Regions from separate parts of the Paenibacillus sp. PvR098 genome, predicted to be linked through region 1. Evidence: riboswitches for the same ligand, from Rfam matches in the RefSeq annotation. Region 1 holds a riboswitch; each other region holds the start of a gene.
The links. A riboswitch is a leader RNA that binds a small molecule or an ion and turns the genes downstream of it on or off. The one in region 1 is predicted to bind cyclic di-AMP.
Positions count from the first base shown of each region.

Region 2: it holds a riboswitch for cyclic di-AMP, as region 1 does, so the genes downstream of both, JOE45_RS15030 (3D domain-containing protein) here and JOE45_RS13640 (hypothetical protein) in region 1, are expected to answer to the same signal.
Region 3: it holds a riboswitch for cyclic di-AMP, as region 1 does, so the genes downstream of both, JOE45_RS11315 (CAP domain-containing protein) here and JOE45_RS13640 (hypothetical protein) in region 1, are expected to answer to the same signal.

Region 1 is NZ_JAFIBU010000001.1:2,756,995-2,764,108, forward strand. It holds gene JOE45_RS13625 (ABC transporter substrate-binding protein) at 1-27, opposite strand, end outside; gene JOE45_RS13630 (LacI family DNA-binding transcriptional regulator) at 281-1,258, opposite strand; gene JOE45_RS13635 (NAD(P)H-dependent oxidoreductase) at 1,567-2,241, shown strand; gene JOE45_RS13640 (hypothetical protein) at 2,567-2,893, opposite strand; cyclic di-AMP (ydaO/yuaA leader) riboswitch at 3,206-3,340, opposite strand; gene JOE45_RS13645 (sucrase ferredoxin) at 3,644-4,639, opposite strand; gene JOE45_RS13650 (hypothetical protein) at 4,827-5,075, opposite strand; gene JOE45_RS13655 (hypothetical protein) at 5,393-5,563, shown strand; gene JOE45_RS13660 (hypothetical protein) at 5,615-5,770, shown strand; gene ymzB (protein YmzB) at 5,892-6,233, shown strand; gene JOE45_RS13670 (hypothetical protein) at 6,473-6,694, shown strand; gene JOE45_RS13675 (diguanylate cyclase domain-containing protein) at 6,761-7,114, opposite strand, start outside.
Region 2 is NZ_JAFIBU010000001.1:3,019,722-3,026,835, forward strand. It holds gene veg (biofilm formation stimulator Veg) at 14-286, opposite strand; gene yabG (sporulation peptidase YabG) at 517-1,404, opposite strand; gene rsmA (16S rRNA (adenine(1518)-N(6)/adenine(1519)-N(6))-dimethyltransferase RsmA) at 1,489-2,415, opposite strand; gene rnmV (ribonuclease M5) at 2,412-2,966, opposite strand; gene JOE45_RS15030 (3D domain-containing protein) at 3,075-4,214, opposite strand; cyclic di-AMP (ydaO/yuaA leader) riboswitch at 4,490-4,675, opposite strand; gene JOE45_RS15035 (TatD family hydrolase) at 4,899-5,666, opposite strand; gene JOE45_RS15040 (HD domain-containing protein) at 5,704-6,990, opposite strand.
Region 3 is NZ_JAFIBU010000001.1:2,267,536-2,274,649, reverse strand. It holds gene JOE45_RS11335 (ATP-dependent DNA helicase) at 1-598, shown strand, start outside; gene JOE45_RS11330 (Ger(x)C family spore germination protein) at 769-1,857, opposite strand; gene JOE45_RS11325 (GerAB/ArcD/ProY family transporter) at 1,850-2,938, opposite strand; gene JOE45_RS11320 (spore germination protein) at 2,935-4,287, opposite strand; cyclic di-AMP (ydaO/yuaA leader) riboswitch at 4,526-4,661, shown strand; gene JOE45_RS11315 (CAP domain-containing protein) at 4,667-5,320, shown strand; gene JOE45_RS11310 (trypsin-like peptidase domain-containing protein) at 5,484-7,114, shown strand, end outside.

The DNA.
Region 1 (7,114 bases):
TGAACTACTGCAAGCGCTGACAATCATAACGACCAATAGCGATAGAATGAGTACTTGAAATGCCTTTGTTCTTTTCAACTCATATTCCCCCAGTTCAATGTGTTAGGCAAAAGATTTAATCGCTTTCAGATCGTATTATAAACCGCTCAAATTCGTATGTCAATCGTTTGACATGTCAATCCTTTAACATACGATTTTCGATTTCCAGTTAAACCAAAAAAAACCTGATGGCGCTTTAAAGCGGTCAGGTTTTTGCGTTGTCTTTGACATTAGGTCATTGTTACGTCGTTGCTCTTTCCACCAGTTCTACAGCCAGTACATTTTCTCTTACCAATGGCTCATCGTCCATTTGTTTGCGGATCAGCTCCACAGCCAAACGGCCGATCTCGCCGATGGGCTGTCTCACCGTAGTAATGGCAGGAGTCAACCAGGATGCCGCTTTCACGTCATCGTATCCGACGATACGAACATCACCAGGCACATGCTTCCCTGCTCTTTCGCATTCTTTAACGGCAAAAGCCGCGATAATATCACTGGATGCGAAGACGCCGTCAATGTCTGGATGCTCCTGGAACAAGGAATGAATAATACGTTCATATTGCCATTGATCAAACACGTTCATGTCTGTCTGGATCGTCAGGTGTTTTACCGCATGCTTGGAAACGATGTGTTTAAACGCCTCACTTCTCCGGTTCGCGAGAAGATCTAGCTCTAAATTGCCGCAGATATGTGCAATTTTTCTGCATCCTTTTCGAATTAACAGCTCGGTGGCCAGCTCCCCTCCTCTGTAATTATCGGAGGAAATATAAGGGATCTTCTCTCCAATCTGCCTATCTATGGTGACAAGGGGAGAATGCAGGTTCATGTATTCTTGCACTTCCAGTGTATGACTTCCCATAATAATGCCATCCACCCGGTTCCGCCGCAGCATCTCGATGTAGTCCTTTTCTTTCACCGGATCCAAATGCGAATTGCAAAGCAGCACCTTGAAGCCGTTCTGGTAAGCATGATATTCCACATGATTCGCGAGCTCCGAGAAGAAAGGGTGTGAGACGTCAGGAATAATCAACCCGATAAGGTTCGACTGCTTCCGCAGCAGCGAGCGTGCAATTTCATTCGGTTGATAACCCAATTCATCCATCGTTTGGTACACTTTGCTCCGGGTCGCCTCGCTGATATAACCACGGTTGTTCAACACGCGGGAAACCGTCGTTACGGATACTCCCGCCTTCTTCGCCACATCATGAATAGTCGCCATAACTACCTCTTATCACGGTTTAAGGATGATTGTATATCTCAAAACTATATCTTAATGATTGCAGTTGCAGAAGGCAAGCAGTAAAGATAGTCACATGTGGACAACTTGAGCTGTGGATATGTGGATATAGATCAAAAAATATGTATACAATGTGGATAAGCTTCCTGTGAATGATGTGGATAAATCTGTGGATAATATTAAGCTTTATCAGCAGCATACCTTGTCAATGGTTATGGTGATTTAAGCAGGACGGGGGAATTATGGTATGATGTAAAGATCATGAACAGCATGGAAAGGAAGAATGAACCATGAACCACACAACGACCAAAAAACAAGATATACTGGACGCCTTCTATTTCCGACATGCCACAAAACAATTCGACCCGACGAGAAAAATATCGGAGGAGGATTTTCGATTTATTTTGGAAACAGGGAGATTGTCTCCAAGCTCCGTCGGTTTTGAGCCATGGAAGTTCTTAATCATCCAAAATGAACGATTGAGAGAAAAGCTAAAGCAAGTTTCCTGGGGAGCCCAGGGACAACTGCCAACCGCTAGTCATTTTGTGATTATTCTCGCCCGTAGAAACGTAAGATACGATTCTGATTATGTATTCAACCTGTGTAAAAATGTGAAAAACATGACCGATGAAGCGCTGGAACGCATCCCGACCGTGTATAGAAAATTCCAGGAATCAGATCTTCATTTGCTTGAAAATGAGCGCACCTTGTTCGATTGGGCTTGTAAGCAAACGTATATCGCCCTTGCCAATATGATGACCGCGGCGGCTCTGATCGGAATCGATTCCTGTCCTATCGAAGGGTTCCAATTTGATGAGGTACATCAGATCCTTGATGAAGAAGGCTTGTTGGAAAACGGGAATCTGGATATATCGGTGATGGCAGCGTTTGGATACCGGGCTCAGGACCCGCACCGTCCAAAAACAAGACAAAGCATAGAGGATATTGTTCAGTGGGTAAAGTAAGCAGCATAACCGCGTCAAAAAAAACGCTATAAGGAGCAGAGTCGTACGAAACGACCTAGTCCAGTAATGATTTACCGGAGCGAGGTCGTTTCATGGCCAAGCCTTTTTTCGACAACATCGATCACAGCGAGCACTCCAAGTAAGGAAACACCCACAGATATAGGAATGAGCCAGGAGTCAGAGCTCTGCATAAAATAAGGGATAATAGCAACGGTTAGTATCGGAGGAGCATACCAATTACCTTTCTTAATACACCAGATGGTTAATAGAATGGTAACCAGTAAAGAAAATGCGCTGGAATTGAGTACGGATAGCAGCACAAAGGCTATAAGTGGGATTTCGTGGCTTCCCATAGAGCATCGCATAGCTCGGGTGCTTTCACTTCATGCTTTGAAGTCGTTATTTTCCATTCGTTAGATTGGCGATCAATACAAACCGAATGCTCGTATTTATGTATATACGCCAGCATTTGTCCAATCGTCAGCAGTGGAAGCGACCTATCCTTCTGAACGCCGCCCAGGTAATAAATCATCTCTTCTTGTCCGCTGAAGAAGATGTATTCTCCTTCTTGCGGAATCCATTGATTACGAAGCTTTACTTCTTGTTCTTTAGAAAGCTGCTGTAAATGAGCGGCACTAATTCTCTGGATCATGACATCTTCCTTTCGTTATCTCTATATCCTTGCTTTTCCGTTTATATTAGGACCTCTTCTCTACTAGATTCTTAAGATCTCGACGACTTTTCCGTCTTTTGTTTTCATAATCATGATTGATCAAATCTCCTTATCTCAAGGAATATCCCTTCGCGACAGCGCCCCCTTTAAAGCTTACTTACCACATCAAAAAACCCGTAATGAGCAGCATGATCGTGGATTCATCCAACGGTCACTAGCTATTAACGGGCCTAAAAAATAAAAGACCCGCTATACGGGTCAATGTATATACATTTATTCGCTAAAAACGAATTTGACCCATCTAACTGCTGACGAGGTTAGCTGTCGGGCTCGGGAAAGATGGTTCCCTACAATCTTGATTCGCCCCAAAAAAATGGTTCCCCCGCTTTCCAATTAAGGTAATCGGAAATTAAGCGTATTCTAATAATACATAATAGTTAAACCTTAGTCAATCAAAGAAACACTTTCACTACTATTTATACCATTTTTTTGAAAAGATTCCTTAGAGGAACTCCTGTAAATTATCACATCCTCCCTTTTTTATCCAAAATATGATTCTGAGAGTACCAATAAAAGTAAAAGCAGCATGATCACCCAAATACCTAATCTATTCTTCTGGGGATCGGCAGGGACTTTCGTTTCCCCATCTTATGCTTTATCGTTCTTTCCTCCTGTGCCGCCTTCCTTGATCCGCGGCGGGTGTCCCCTTGTTCTCTGCTGCCTTATGGATTAGAGCTTCATTACATTAAGAACATTGTATTGCTGAACATCTTTCACTTCACTTCCACAACCGCCCATTTTGACGCTGCCTGTGGGAACAACCGTTCCTTCATATGTTCCAGAAACCGCCCCGTCAGCCGAAGAATAATCTATTCTCACCACCATGGAATGTCCTTCCTCCTTCAACACCGTGCCTTTCTTGTTGTAGTCAATCCAACTCCAACCTTCACGAATGAATATCTCACGCTCGACCATTTGCTCATATTTTCCAATACCGCCCCACCCCCGGTATTTTCGGGAAATATGAGCAAATGGCCCTTGACGAAGAACAAGCGTGTCAAGATCTTCCGGCTCCACTTGAGCCCAATAGCGCCCTTCGGGCAAATCGGCGATCGTAGGCGCATGCCGATGACCGCCAAAATGACTGACGCGCCAGACTCTGAGCTTTCCAGACGATTTCGCGGCATAATTCTCTTCAAGTATTTTATACATTGGGTAACCAAACTTACCGCAGCACACATCATGACTTCCATGTGTACAGACAAACAAATCCCTAACATGATCACCATCAAACGCATAGGGTTCAAAACGATCCATAGGTTCGGAGCCATTTAGAAGCGCCTCAGCTAACACGTTTAACTCTGCTGCGGGAACGACATATTCTTTCTTCTCATACCCTGCAAACGGGGAAGATGGCTTCTGATAATACATCACTCTTCTGTATCCTGCGGGTGAGGGATGAGCATCCGATACAAACGACAAAAAACGAAAATCCTGCTCATTCTCCGCTGCCCTTTTGAGTACTTCAATAAAGCCCTTCGGAAAATGCTTGGAAGCTTTGACATCATAATCCCAGGGAACCGGCACTTCGACGAACAAATAACGTTCATGCATGGCTGCCGAACCGATGGGATCCTCCCGAACCATTTTGGAGACCGAAGCACACAAGTCCTGCTTGTTGCAATCACCCACACACTTATCTTCAATAACAGATTTGGTTTCCACTCTTAGCCTCCTAGACCATTTAGATCGTTCATTTTCACCAACCCAAATGATATTGATAATTATTATCATTATAGTCATGAGTATATGGTAATGATAATCAATATCATTGTCAAGACTTCTCTAACCCACTGCCCAAATTAAAATCCGAGGAGAAGCAGGTTATCCACCCTGAATCTCACCGGCTCGATCATTCATTTCTGTCTTTTGGGAATCCGTAAGCCAATAAAATGAATCCAATAAAGAGAAAAAACCAGACAAAAAAGTTCTCAAAAAAATGGGAGTAATTCACGGTTCTATCCGTTCCTATTCCGCCGGAAGCATACCCTGCTGCCACCATGGCTGCAGAAAGCTTTTCAACAATTCTTTCCGCAGTGTACAATATTCCACTTGTGATCATAAAGATCATTCCCGATACCTTATATACGTTATTTCCCACTGTGCTCCTCCTTCTTATATGACCATTCATTTTTTCACTACTCATTAGACGCTTTTACTATACCGAAAAGTTGCTGCTTTGCTGCAACCAAATGATTCGCTAGAATAAATTATTCGTGGTATCTGGGGTGGTTCGAATATACGCGAGCTAATTTGTTCGCTTTAAAAATGTCCTTGTGGGCTTTGTATATGTTTCCGGCAAACGCTGGAGCTGCTGGACAGTTACACATAGCTTTTAATTATTAAAGACACACTACAGTGGGTGAACTACTCGCTACACACTTTAAGGGTCAACGATGACCAGAAGGAGCAAAGAATATGGCAGATGAAACATTGGAAACGTATGCTAAAGTTCAGGCTAATAATGATCGGTATAAAGAAAGAACCATCGTAGAGGACGGTACAACAAATGCGATCCATAATCCCGATGAAGATGCCATAGCTTCCATTAAAGGGCACATCGAAAGACAAGACCAAGAGGGCCGGTAAAATGACAGAGCGCATCCCTATCTGTAAACCTAAAAATGAGGAGACATTATCATGAAAGATAAAACCAAATCAGGAATAAACAATTTGGAGCAAACGACGGACGCAGAAGGACTGGCAGAGGAAGTTAAGCCCAAGGCCGAAAGCGACGTGCAAGCCAAACAAAATTACAAGCTGGACAATATGCATATTGAAATAAAGAATGATTAATTCAAGATCGATAATCCTCTCCAACGAGAGGTTTTTTCAAGGCGTTTTTGCAATGCAATAAGGCCGGACTATGCTATAGCTGTCTTGTCATCCACCGCTAGGCGTAAGGAGGGTTAAGTAGATGAATCTTGAATTGGAGCAAATGACACAGTGGTTAGAGCAGTGCCGTGGTCAACAGCTTCTTATCGAGAAACGTGAGCAGGACGACCGGGATCTCATTAAGCTTCGGCTCGAGCGAGTCTCGCTAGGCCATCCTGCGCTCGCCCATGCTGACGATTATATTGCCGAGAGCGAACTCGTTCTGCATGGGGTAGGCAGCATTATCTTTACGCACGACCATTCGCGGCTACCGGAGAACCAATACGAAATTCCGCTGCTTGGTAATTGGCGAGGATCGGTTCAAGAGGATGGGCTGCAGCTGGTTACGGACCGTGCCGAATATACGATTTCCAAGAAGGGATAGTTCATTGAAAGCAGGACAAACATTCTACGATTAAAATCGTTCGTTATTGACAGTAAAGCCCTCGGGTCTGCGCTGGCGGCAGACCTAAGGGCTTATTTTCTTAAATCTGCTGGACCTTGGAAGATCCTCGTCTATGCTGATTTCCATACAATACAAAAGCAATAAGCCCTATGGGTGGTATTTTGTATAGATTCTGGGGATAATTCATATGATTACATTATGTAAAGAGGTGTGAATGATTGGATAAACAGTTGCTATTACAACATGTAGAAACAGCGATTAAATCCTCAACCAAAAATCCTGATTTAATGGCAATATCATCCCTAAAACTAGCTGATATCATGAAGGTTCAACCATCCGATATTGAGCAGGGGTTGGCTGAGTTAGTGCAAGAGGGCAAATTAAGAAAAGAGCCCGTCCAGGGTTCTCACAACGAAATCTTTTTGCTGCCTAATCATTAATGGAGTTCTCGTGTTCCAAAAACAGCAGAATCGAATAAACCGTTTCTGCTGTTCATCAACAATCGTTTAATGCACAATCTTATAAAACTGAAAATTATTTTTCCCGACTTTCTTAGCTTCGTACATAGCGATATCCGCATGCTTCATTAACATTTCGCCATCTTCCCCATCATCCGGATAAAGTGAAATACCTATACTGGGTGAAATATGAATCGTATAGGAATGAATAATCGATGGAGCACGCAGTGCTTCTAATATTCTTAAGGCATCTTTCCTTACTTTTTCTTTATTCGTATCAGATATCAATATAGTGAATTCATCACCTGCTAAACGTGAAGTCGTATCCTCCTGTCGTACGCTATTTTTAATGCGCTGTGCAACATCCTGTAACAAAAGGTCGCCGACCCCATGCCCGAAACG
Region 2 (7,114 bases), 260 kb from region 1:
AACCGCTTATGTATTATTGATGTATAGTTATCCGCACTTCTCCATCATCGCTTTGCACCGTTACTTCAACGGATTCTGTCAATATATCTGCGTAACTGTAAGAAACGCGCTTAAAGCTCTGCTGTTCTTGATCCAGCTTTACAATAAACACGGAAGGGTAGGTTTCCTCCAATACACCGGATCGTTCGACTGTCTTGCGGCGACCGCCATTAGCTTTTAACATAATCTTTTGTCCGACATGAGGTTCCAAACTGCGTTTGATCTCCAACAGCGTATTTTTAGCCATTGATCACTACCACCTCTTTCCTTTTCAATTATAACCCATCAAAGGTAGTATGTCAATTTAGGCCGAATATTATATCAATCACACAAACATATTGTCAATGAATTTTTTCCTTTATTTTCGTAGGAAAAGCATCGTACCCTTCTGTTCCCGTTCACATAATTGTCAATTTTAACCCAGCTTGTTTTGATGTTCTAAAACTATTCAAAAAAAGAAAAAGCACCTTCCGGCGCTTAGGTTTGACTTGCGTATTGAATTTTGGGCACGCCCCGTCGATAGTTTCCACGGGATTCAATGCCGCCAAGCCCTTCTAAGCCACTGTGCGTAAGTCCGATTACATCTATGATATTTACAGTATCCCGAATGGGCGTATAAGCTACTTTAGCTGCAATACAGAGCGGGTCAAGCGCATGAATTAACACACGTGCGGGGGAGCTCGCATAATTGGCCCCTGCCTGCAGAAGCGCTTCAAAATGAGATTGACACGCGCCGGCGATAATGGTTAGAGCGTCGAGATTTCTCTCATACTGCCTGGCTACGCGCACCGCATTCACAAAATTATGCGAATTTTTATAACTGCTAAGTGCGGAAATATCTGCCGCGGCCCGATGCTTCAAAATGCCATCATGGCCGGTAATGACTACAATATCCGGCTTGATTTGCGGCAGCAGGCGATACAGAGCATCAGCCATCTGGGCTTCCGTCACGTAATATCCTTCGGCCGGTACCCGAAGCTCTCCATATAGGCCCATGCATTTGCGCAGATAAACCGGATCCCCATCCAAGTGCAGAACTTTACCCGGTACGTCAAAATAAGCCGGGCGCGTTTTGGGGGAGGCCCCCGGGCTTGCTTTTCCTTGCCAGCTATCCCCTTGATACGGGGCTGATGGAGCAAGTGAACCGTTTGTGCGTCTCATGGCATCCATCCATTTCGGACGCATCATACCCGTATATTGAAAAGGATCGAGCTGCGGCATGGATTCCAAATCCGGAAGCGGAGCGTCGGCCAGGAGCCGAAGCTCCACTCCACGGAGCACCGCCTGCTGTTGCCTAATTTCCTGTATTCTGAAAACAATGTCACCACCATACGACTTACGAGTGACCAGGTCTCCCTGTTTCATGGCTGCATCGCCTCCTCGTCTATCGTATGGCGGTCATGGGCAAATGGTGCATATGCTCTGCCCATGCGGCTCAATCATTGGCGCTTAACTGGAGCGTAAAGCACGCGCAAGATTTTGGCTTAGGACTGCGTATTCCTGTATGGACAATGTTTCGCCGCGACGGGAAGGCTCGATGCCTGATTCTTGAAGGATGGCTTCCATCCTGCTTTTCGTCTCTTTGGTGAAATATTTCGCCGCCAGATTGTTATAAATCGTTTTGCGCCGCTGCACGAAGCTGGCTTGAACGACTTCAAAGAAGAAGTCCTCATCCTCGACATCCACAGGCGGCTGCTGTCTTACACTCAACTTAATGACTGCCGAATCCACATTCGGTTGGGGGATAAATACGGTACGCGGAACGATGGTCACGACTTCGGGGATACAGTAATACTGTACGGCAATACTAAGGCTGCCGTAGTCCTTGCCTCCAGGCTTTGCCGCCATCCGGTCGGCCACTTCCTTCTGAATCATGACAACGATATTCTCAAGAGGCAGCTTCTCTTCGAGCAGCTTCATGATGATGGGAGTGGTCACATAGTAAGGAAGATTAGCAACTACACTCACCTGCGATACGCCTTGGAAGTGCTTCTCGAATAACTCTTTCAGATCAACCTTAAGCACATCACCATGTACGACGGCAGTATGAGGATAGGGAGACAACGTCTCTTCGAGCATCGGCAGCAGTCGTTGATCGATCTCGACGGCTACTACACGGCCTGCCATCTTGGCCAACTGCTGCGTCAAGGCGCCGATCCCAGGACCGATTTCCAGCGCCCCCTTGTCGGGCTGCAAATCCGCCGCAGAAACGATTTTGTGCAATATATTGTGATCAATAAGGAAATTTTGACCTAAGCTTTTCTTCAAGGTTAAGCCGTACTTCTGCAGCAGCTCTTTGGTTCGTTTCGGCGAAGCAATATCTTCCGGAGAGGCTTGTCCCGTCCCCGCAGTGTCTGTATACCGGTTTGAACTCATGGCTTTTCACCCTCTTTTTCATCCAGATGCCGCCGCGCCGCCTCAAATTCTTCTTTAGTAATTTGAAACATGCGGCAGCGATGGTAGAACTGCTTTCCGTTACAATATCCGATGCCGAGTCGCTTGCCCATCTCGAGCCTTCTCGCGGCTGCAGCCGGGTTAACGATCAGCCCGGCTTCCATCAGATCGTCCCAGTCTATTTCTGTGCCTTGCGCCATATAATCGGTGCGTACATTCGCAAGCGCCGAACGAATCGCTTCCACCGATGCGTTCTCTACTCCGATATCACCACGGCTGGTGGCCGCCTCCTGTGTTAAGAACGCATGCTTACAGCCCGGCACTTCTTTGACGATGATTTTACGTATCCTCTCACCCGCGTGATCAGGGTCCGTAAAAATGATCACGCCTCTTCGCTCCTGGGCGAGCCGGATACGTTTCAGCACTTCTTTATTGATTGCGGAACCGCCAGTTTCGATCGTTTCCGCTTCAACGGCCCGTTTGATTGCGACCGTATCGTCTTTGCCTTCGACAACAATAATCTCTTTGATCATACTATCCGTTCGAACCCTCTTTCGTAACAAGAGAAAAGAAGAGGGACGTTAACCGTACCTCTTCTTGATCTGTTCTATATATGATGAGTCTGCCCTAATTGCCCGTCCTTAATCAACCGACGGTTTCTTTGGACCGATGACATATACGGTCTTGCCTTGTTTTGTACCGAAGCGTACGGCATAATCATGGCTTTCGAAATAAACGTCGATTTTATTCCCCTTGACTGCACCTCCGGTGTCTTCCGCTCTGCGGAAGCCAAGACCTTCAATGTAAACCCACCAGCCCATCGGAATGACTTTGGGATCAACCGCAATCGTGCGACCTTCCGTTACTCTCGCACCTGATGCCGTGATTCCATACTGCGGATGATCGGGATCCTTGCCTGTTGATGCCGGCCCCGCGCTATAAGCAGTCAGTTTCACGTTATTGAGGACCTGCTTAACGTCGAATTTCACTCCGTTTTTGGTCAACTCTTCCATGGTAGGCGAAGACGAAGATAATACCACTACCGGATTCTTCGTTCCGACCGCAATAATTTTTTGAACACTTTCGGTTTGAATCTTTTCATCGACGATTTGTTCGGATACGAGCACACCGTTTTCAAACACTTTTTCCTTCTTCTTGAGAAGAATGCCTTCTTGTCCTTCTTGAACAATCTGCTCTTTGCCTCTGATCAGCTTCGGTTCGTTCTTCTTCACCGTATCGAAAGCGATCGGCTCTTGAATTTCCTCGACATCTTTCTTAATACGGACTATCTTGACTTCGCTATTTTCATCTATCACCGAATCCAATGCGGGCGTCACTTTATCGAGTTCACTAAGTGTGATTTGTAGATCTGCGAACAGTTGTTCCACCGTTTTCCCTGTCGTATATACGGTCTTTGTTTGTCCGCCGTCTGTCAATTGAACTGGTTTGGCTTTCTCGATAATGATTCGGTCTCCCGATTCCATCGAAGCCTCCAGAGAATGCGACACACGGTCGTGTTCGCCGACAGAGATGCCTTGCTCATCCAGTATGCGCTGCAGAACTGATTCTTTCGTCTGGAACGTTTTTTCCGTTCCGTCTACAACGACCGATACGTTTTTGATTGACGTACCGTAAAACATGATCAACAACATGAAAGTCATAGCGAATAATATGAGTGCAATGATCGATATCATACGCAAGTTTTCATGCTTCCATCGCAATGCGAAGGACAAGCTGGATGATCGTCTTTCATGGGTTTGTTCTGGTGTCACAACTCCCACTTGTTCGGTCCTCCTTAAAGCCCCGCCATCCGAGTGTTATGTTGATTTGATCTGACGCGACTATGGTAAAGTTTTTTCTTCTCCAAATTACCAACGTTACTTCAACGGCCTCAGAACCGCACTTCCCCAAAGCCACCTCCCTTGGATCTCATTGTATGAACTGGCTTGGACATTTATCCCATTTTCGGGGAATGCAAAAAAAGTCAGCGGAGAAGAGGAACCTTCCCGTGACTTTTCTCATTTTCCGAAAATGAAAATAGAAGCCGACGACAATCGTTACCTCTCTCAGAACGCTTACGAGGTTAGCTGACGGATTCGGACTTGAGAGTCGCCCTACTCGGGAGCAGCTATCTGCCCCAAGATTCACCCCTTAAAAAACACCCCATTCATCAAACAGCGTAACGTTTGACGTCCGCGATGCGGTTCCCCCGTTCCCTTACGGAACTCAGCGATGTTGGAAATTTGGCAATCGTATGAAGTTAATATTGAGTGTACGATGCGAAGGCTAGAGTTGTAAAGTATACAAACTTTGTAAAAAAGCTTGGTTTTCACTTGTTTTTCGTTAATTTTCGGAAATTATAGAACAAAAACCATCTTTCTCTTCGGCGGGTACGGTTTTAGTCTTGTTTTCTTCGTTTATCTTGTTTTGGATAAAAAAAGGCATGTCCTCTTTTGTGCGATAATTCACTTTATACCAAAAATTGAAACAGCATTCCTTGAGGTAATCTCAGCCAACTCTTCCAGCGAAATGCCTTTGATTTGGGCAGCCGTTTCGGCTACAAGTCGAACATAAGACGACTCGTTTCGCTTGCCCCGATACGGATGGGGAGCGAGATAAGGAGCGTCCGTTTCAATCAGCAGTCGATCCAACGGAACCTTCTCCAGCACTTCCTTGGGCTGCTTTGCATTCTTAAACGTGACAGGTCCGCCGAAAGAGATATAAAAATTCATATCCAGGCACATTTTCGCCGTTTCCCAGCTTCCGGAATAACAATGCATCACGCCGCCGACCTCAGCCGCCTTCTCCTCCCGCAAGATTTGCACGATGTCGTGATGCGCATCCCGGTTATGGATGACGATCGGCATACCGAGCTTACGAGCAATTCGGATTTGTTCCCGAAACACATGGGCTTGTATATCCCTCGGGGACGTGTCCCAATAATAGTCCAACCCGATTTCCCCAATGGCCACCACCTTGTCATGACTGCAAAGCGATTCGATCCACTCCAAATCCTCCTGCGTCATGTCCTTTGCGTCCGTCGGATGCCAACCAACAGTGGAATATATAAAATCATACTGCTCCGCCAAAGCGATAGAGCTAGGAATGGTCTCCCGATTAAATCCGACATTGATCATTCGACGAATTCCGTTCTCTCTTGCCCTCTCAATCACTTCGTGTCGATCTTCATCGAAGGCTTGCGCGTTCAAATGCACATGACTGTCGATCAGCATAGCGTACTCCTTTTTTTCATCATTTTGATGAGTTGATTTAGGATAATCCCAACAGCATCCGGACGTCTGCATCCAGTTCCTCATAATGATTCAGCAGTAATTCATAGGGGTAATACAAATGGAATTTACCCATATGGATGCCGCTGATCGAGCGAACAATCTCCGATCTGCGGGAAATTTCGGTTAATGTATTCTTTGAATCCAGAAGCAATATAGGAAGCTTCTCATCTTGCTCCCCCGGACGGTACACATCATACGATAGATCGGATGGGAAATCAATTTCCATGTAATAATCCGGATTGATGCCAAAGCTTCGCATCAAGCTTCCCAATCGTTCAATCAGCCCGGTATCTAACTGGTCAAATGTTACATATTTGAACAGGCGCCGCTGCAAAAAGCGGGAACATAAATCGGAGAGTATCGGGTCGTTCTCCAAGGACCACTGCATCAGTACGGTTTGCATCAACGCCTCATCCAAGAAATAATATTCCTCTACCGTCAGCTGTTGTTTAAAGAGCTTCAGCAGAGGCGAGATCATGAATTCAAACGGATACCCTTCTTCATGAAGCCGTTTCGCTCTTTGAAAAATGTTATGCAGCACCACTTCCGCACTACGGGTTACCGGGTGAAAATAGACCTGCCAATACATTTGGTACCGTGACATCAAATAATCTTCCACCGCATGCATGCCGCTCTCCTTCACGACAATATGTCCTTGGTAGGGACGCATGACACGAAGAATTCGCTCCAAATCGAAGGTGCCGTAATTTACCCCGGTAAAATAAGCGTCCCGAAGCAAATAATCCATCCGATCGGCGTCCAACTGGCTGGACACGAGACTGACGACGATTTCTCTATGGTAGGTTTTGGCGATGACGTCGGCCACTTGCTGCGGGAATGTTGGTGAGACCCGTTGTAGCACCTCATTGACTTCCGTATCCCCCAGCACGATCCTGCATGACCATTCTTCGTGGTGAGTTCCAAACGTCTTTTCAATGGAATGGGAGAACGGTCCATGTCCTACATCATGCAGCAAAGCAGCACAAAGGCACAGCAGCCCTTCCTCTTTTGGCCAATCCTCGTACTTATTACGCTCAAATTGGGAAATGATTTTGCGGGTGATTTCGTATACGCCGAGTGAATGAGAGAACCTGCTGTGTTCGGCCCCGTGAAAGGTCAGAAAGCATGTGCCGAGTTGACGAATCCGACGCAGCCTCTGAAATTCTTTTGTATTGATCAGATCCCAAATCGTTTGGTCCTGAACATAAATGTACTTATGCACGGGATCCTTGAAGACTTTTTCTTCTTTCATTGGCACGTTCATAGCTTTCCTCCTTGATCATCGGACTTTTTTCGACAAAAAGACCGCATACATTTAATTTTATTGTCGAATAATGTCGAATTTATTTCCCAATACTTACATGCTTTTTTATGTAATCGATTTAAAA
Region 3 (7,114 bases), 490 kb from region 1:
TGCCTCTCCATATAATTACGAGCAGCAAATGGAAGCCATCGCGCCTAAATGGTCTGCCGGCGGGTCATTTGCGGAGAAAATGGAGGCTGCTATCCCGCTGCTCGAACGAACGGAAGGAAGAGCTTTACTCTTGTTCCCAACGAAAGGTGAATTGAAGCGATTTAAACAGGAGATTGCGCTGTATCCGGAATTTTTCAGGAAAATGCGTTTCTTGTTTGAAGGAGATCAGGAAATTAGCCATCTGATTGCTTCCTTTCAGCATGACGAATCCAGCATTCTTTGCGCCGTCAGTCTGTGGGAGGGACTTGATGTGCCGGGACCGTCTTTATCGAATGTCATCATATGGTCGCTGCCTTTCCCGCCTCAAGATCCGGTCTTTATGGCAAAACGAAAAGCGTCGTCGTCTCCTTTTGAAGAGGTTGATCTGCCTTATATGCTGCTGCGTCTCAGACAAGGGATGGGGAGATTGATTCGTTCACGTGAGGACCGGGGGATGGTGGCCATTCTAAGTGCAGAACTGCATGAGCAGCCAACGCTGCGGGCCCGCGTAGAAGCTGTGTTGCCTCCAGGTGTTCACCTCAAAGATACGCTTGCTTAAATACCGGATTCGTGGAATATAAGGTTGTTAAATCGCCTGAGGAACGGTATGCTGCATGATGTGAGCAGATGAGGGCTACATGCCCCATCTGCTCGATCATACGTTAACCATGTACCCTTACCTTTGTACTCCTCCCACCCGTCCTCTTAACACTCGTTAACCATAGGACATCATTTAATCAGTCCCGTACCTTCCAACTTTACTTTCACTTTTACATGAAAAGCGATTTCGGGATAAAGCCTTCGCCACGTTTCCCAATCTTTAGGCCCGTTATGGCGTGTGGCAATGTATCTGAGACCGAACCCGACCGGATCGACTCGAAGCTTCTGAAGCTTCTTCAACAGCTGCACATACCGCCCTTCGGCGGCTTTGGCAGCAGCAGCCTCCAATACAGTCCAATCTTTGTCGAACAGCATGCCTCTTGACTCCTCTGCAAATCCTCGCATGATAACGTTTAAGTCAACGGACGGTTTGCCATTGGGGGGCGTGGAAATGGAATAGGTGTAGTCGAAATGCTGTACAGAGATGGTAAAAGGCGGGTTTCCTTCCTCAACGCTCAATTCAAAATGCGGGAATCGTCTTACCAGCTGGTTAAATAATCTCGTTTCCTCCGGTGTTAAGATCGCTTTCACTTTCTTTTTGTCATAAACGGCCACGCGATTGATTTCATAAGCGTCCTCCCGCGTTTTTATAATGGGAAGGTACGGATCTTTGCCGGTCTCTTTCAATCTCCGGTAAAAGTCAAACAAGTATTCCGTCACAATATGAGAAGATTCGGTTCCCTCCATTCCGAAACTAAGGATTAACGAATTGCCCGGAAGCCGTTCGGTTTTTGGTGATTGCCTCAGAATGTCCAGTGCGCTCGGTTCTCCGATAGCCACATAGCATATTTGTTGAATATCCCTTCTCCGAAAAAACCAGTCGAGTCCTCCGTCGAAGGTTTCAGAGGCAAGGGACTTGCCGAAAACAATCACCTTCGTGTGGCCAAAATCCAATTCTTTATCTACATCTGCCTTCATCAAACGAACGCCTTCGGAGACGGTATCCGCTTCTTTTGTAACAATGGTATATTTTGCTTGCCCCGGTTGGATATTGGCCGTTGGAATGGCCAGCTTCAGCGATATCCGAAAGTGTTTCGACTCTCCTTTATCAATCCCCATCATCACGATGAAAAAACGCTTATCTATATCCCTAAAGCCGCAGCCGGACACGAGGGTAAAGAGAACAACCGCAATCATGATTCCCCAAAGCTTACGCATGGTTTTTCCTCCTGCTAATGATAACGACGAGCGTGACAAGCAGTATTTCAATAGGAAAACGGATATTAAACCATTGCTTCGATATGAAAATGAGCTGCTTCTCATTCACTATGGCTCCGAACACGAGTGTAATCCCTCCCATCATGCCGCACACGGTCCAATTAAAAATGGCCATTCTTTTTTTATTGTGATTTAATGTACGAAAACAGCTTCGAAGGAGCGTCAAGCCGACATTCCAGGTCATCGTGACAAACAGCAGCGCCAAACCGATGTAGAGAAACAAAAACAAAAAAAGGACTCGTTCGATAAAGCCATACTCCATCCGAATGGCATCCGCCGTGCTGATCCAAACGTATATGTATTCCTCCACCGCTTGAGTTCCCTGCATCCCGATAGGAAGGAAAATCGTCGTGAAGAAGATAAGGGTACCCACGATCGGAATAATCCACAGATGCTTGACGCGAGTATCCTTAAAAAAACGATTGTACAAAACCAGGTTGATGTAACCTGTAAAAAGGTAAGTTGCCGCTGAAACCGTGTGCCATGGCGGAACGCGAAGGATGTAATCCGACATGGTCCAAATCGCATCCCAATCCAACATTTCATGACTCATAGCCTTATAGGAAATAAACATAATAAAAGGAATACTGAGCAGCAAACCGATTTCCAATACGTTAATTATTGCCAGTGACGTTCGCGTGGAAGACCAACAAATCACCACGACAGAGAATAGCAGCAGCAGCGATTTTGAAATTTCAGGATTGACATATCGCTCCGTAATGAGTGAAAAGCTGACGATAATAATCGCTCCTGCAATGAACCACATAACGCTCAAAAAACTGAGGATGGGGATTCGTAAGGCTGTCACTAGATTGCGCTCTAAAATTTCAGGCAGACCTAATCCCGGGAATTTGCTCATAGCGTTTACAAACAAATAAGCCATTAAGCTCCCGATGGGGATGCTGATCAGAATCCCCATAAAAGCTCCATTAAATCTCTCCTCGATCATGATCCTGGGGATGTAAAAGATCGTATTGATCAGCATAGTCAATACGACGGGGTAAAAAAAATAACGGCTCAATATGTATCTCCTTCCTTATAACCGGATACTTCCTTTTCCCCTATAAACATGCGAAAATATGGCTCTCCAAAGCTTTGCAGGTTCGACAAATACATCAGAAAACAGAATAACCCCGATACCAAGCCATACATGCCAAAGAACGTAGCCATCATAATTAAAGGATATTTAACAACACGAAAGGCAAAGCTCATCGCGTTGATCGGTATGACAAAATTGGCTATGGCTACGACGGAAGTAATAATGATCATGATGCTGCTTACAATTCCGGCTTGCTGGGCCGCCTGACCCAGGATCAGCCCCCCGACCGTCGTCGCAGTGGAACCGATATATCGTGGCAAACGGATGCTCGCTTCAATCAAAGCTTCAATCATGAATAGCATAATAGTAACCTCGACATACGACGGATAGGGAACCGCCGCGCGGCTTCCCGCAATTGATAAGGAGAATTGAACGCGAAATATTTCCGGGTTATAGGAAACAATGGCGATATATGCGGCCGGAAGGGTAATGGTAAGGAATAAAGCGACATAACGAAGAGCAACCATGGCACGAGACACCCAAAATGTTTGATACAAATCGTCCATTGCCGTCATAAAATCAAAAAATACGGCAGGAGCGATAATCGCAAAAGGTGTTCCTTGCATCAATATGACGATTTTGCCTTGAGCTAAACCGAGCACAATGCGGTCCGGTCTTTCCGTGAGAATGGTGATTGGAAACAGACGGTATTTTTGTTCCGTAAAAAGGGCTTCAAGCTGACCTAACGCCTGCACAATGTCCGCTTGAATTTGATCGATATTTTTCTTTAATTTCTCAAGAACGGTCTTGTTTACGAATTGATCGTCATAAAGAATAGACAGTTTCGTTTGTGAAAGTTTGCCAACGGTTGTTCCTTCAGCAATTAGCGCAGGTGAAGGGTATCGCTCTCTGATGATTTTGATATTGGTGTCGATATTCTCGCTAAGCGCGGTTTGAGGTCCTTGAAGGGTAGATTCGGCTTTTGCCTCTAAAGGTTGTTCTGATGTTGGTTTATTGGCATAGAGAACGTATACTTCTTCGAGGAAAAAGACTCCGACAAATCCGCCGAGCATTTTTGTCAGAAGCTTTTCCGAGGGATTCAGCGTATTGCATGAAAGTGTGGAACGAAGAACGTTACGAAACTCCTCAACCGTTGTGCATTCCTGAAACGGATCGGAAATGCTTTTCTTTAGAATGCTGGGATTACATAAAGAAGAAAAATAGATCAGATCAATTTCCAAATATCCGTTTTGGAGCCTCTCCGATTTAAGATCTTGTGACGTTTCGAGCTGCTTTTTCAGTTGGGATAAAGAGTCTGATGCGGTAGTCATCTTTAGAGTGCTCCCCTCATCTCGAATAGATGAAGGTAGTATATCCCGATTACAATCGTAAAATTATGGATATAAAATGGTTTTGTTTTTTAACTGAATTGATGGGTAATTGATAGGCGAAGAGCTTATATAAAACTGATTAGAAAAAACGCTTGCATAAATTCATTGGTAAACTTTGTGCCATGAAACCGCATGGTATCCATGCTACAATGGTTACCGTTCCTTTTAAGGGAACGCGAATCATACAAGGCCGAAGTTTATACTAAAGCGCGGGGGAACCTATGAACTTGGGGTGAAGCCACAAGCTGTGGCCGGGTGATTGCTCTTTGACCCGAATCCGTCAGCTAACCTCGCAGGCCCTACAAAGGAGAGGAATACAGTGAAAGGTTTTAAAAAATTGGTTTTGACAGGCGTTTTGGCACTTGGCCCGATCATCAGCGCAGGCGTGGTTTCGGCTGCTCCGTCGTATTCGGTATCCGGTAACGATACGATGTGGAAGATCTCACAAAAATACGGGGTTAGTCTGGCATCTCTTATCGCGGCGAATCCGCAAGTGGCTAATCCAAATATAATATGGCCTGGAATAGTGCTGAATATTCCTGGCAAGGCGGCGGGTATAGGGACAGGTTCCGGCTCGCAGCAAGGAACAGGGAGCACGACACAGTCCTCTTATGCCAGCCAAGTGGTGAGTTTGGTGAACCAGGAACGTGCGAAAGCAGGTTTGCAGCCACTCGCTAGCGACAGCGCATTGACGAAGGTGGCTTTGGATAAGGCGAAGGACATGTATAACAACGGCTATTTTGACCATACATCTCCGACCTACGGTTCTCCGTTTGATATGATGCGTTCATATGGCATCCGTTATTCTTATGCCGGCGAGAATATTGCCAAAGGACAGCGTACGCCGCAAGAAGTGATGAATGCATGGATGAACAGTCCGGGACACCGTCAAAACATCATGAGCCCGAACTTCAACAAAATTGGCGTGGCTTATTACAATGGCGTGTGGGTACAGCTATTTATTAAAAATTAATTCAGTACATGAGGAAAGGCCGTCTTCGGACGGTCTTTTGGCGTTTCTAGGTCCTTCATTAGGGAACAAAAATAATAGCATAGAAACTTAAATTTCTGTTGCTGCCCTCAGCTGCATATGATAGATTTTAGTTGATATGGAAACTAATGGTGGGGAGAAAATAATGATGAAGCAAGTCAACCGTTTGAAAAGATGGGTCTTAAAGGTGTCTGCTTCGGCTCTGTTTGTTGGTTCGCTAATCGTTCCCGGCGCATATACGGCATCGGCTCAAGTGCAGGGCCAAGACTCGATCCCGGCGGTCGTACAACAAACAACGTCCTCCGTCGTAGCGATCATTGGCAAGCCGAGCGAAAGCAAAAGGGTATGGGAGCAAAGCCGTTATCACCTCGCTCACGGGACCGGGGTTATTGTTCGCAGCGAAGGATACATATTAACCAATGCGCATGTAGTGAAGGATATGCGCAATATTATCGTCGTCACCTCCGACGGCAAATCGTTCCCTGGGAAAACAACCCATTATGATGAGGAAAGCGATCTGGCTTTGGTCAAAATCGATGCTTCCGGGTTAACCGCAGCTAAATTCGCGAAGCCTTCAAATATTCGCGTCGGCGAATCCGTTATGGCCATCGGCACTCCGTTGTCCTTTGCGTTAAGGAACTCGGTCACCTCAGGCATCGTCAGCGGGATGGAGCGTTCCGTCCAATCGAAGTACCAGCTCATCCAGACGGACGCGGCTATCAACCCTGGCAACAGCGGGGGAGCTCTGGTGAATATGAAAGGCGAAGTCATCGGAATCAATACATTAAAATATGTCGAGTTCGGTGTGGACAGCTTAGGCTTTGCGATTCCCGTCGATACGGTACAGCATGTACTCAATCACTTTTTCAAGTACGGTAAAGTGAAGCGGCCTTATCTCGGGTTGGAGCTCGGAGAAAGCTGGGAAGCGGTGGTCGGACTTCCATCGGCGAGCGGTTTGGAGGTCACCTATGTCGATCCGGATTCGCCCGCGGCGAAGGCAGGGGTCAAGCAGGGTGATATTCTTCTCTCCATCGACTCCGTCAACACCCGCAATCTGGTGGAATATAATGAAGCATTAAAGAAATATCTGCCCGGTCAAAGCATACGTCTTGCTCTACAATCAGGCAGTCAAACAAAAGATCTCGACGTTGTGTTAGGGGAAGACCGCTCTACGGCTACCACACTGATACAGGATGCCGAAGGCACGTCCATTGATGCCGACCAAGGTAAAATCCGGATCGGTGACAGCCACTTCGGCTGGTCGATGAAGTATCCGGCGGGATTGATCAAATTCGATCAGTCCGAGGATGGGAACAACGTCATCTTCGGAGACGCTAAAGGGGAATTCGCAATCCGTATTTCGATTGATGAAAAGCAAAGCAAGGATCTGTCTCCACAAGGACTGCTTCTCAAGCTCACGCAGCATACCGGCGATACGGTATTGGAGAAACGGTATATCAATGAGAAACTGCAGCCCTATGCCAAGCTTGTGGCTAAAAGCGAGTACGGCGAGTACTACGAGGCCAGAGCTTATCAGAAGGAAGATCACATCTTCTACCTCATTCTGGCAGTAGAGAAGGAAGAAAATTACTTAAATAGATTCAAACGAAACAGCTATATCGATTTGCTTGATACGTTCGTGCTTTCATTCGATTCTGCTGATGAGGCGCTAAAGGATATTTCCGCATATCAGGACCAAAATACGATCACGACGGAATACGGTTTGACCTTCGATGTGCCATCGGATTGGAGTAAGCATGAATGGGGCAGCGGTTT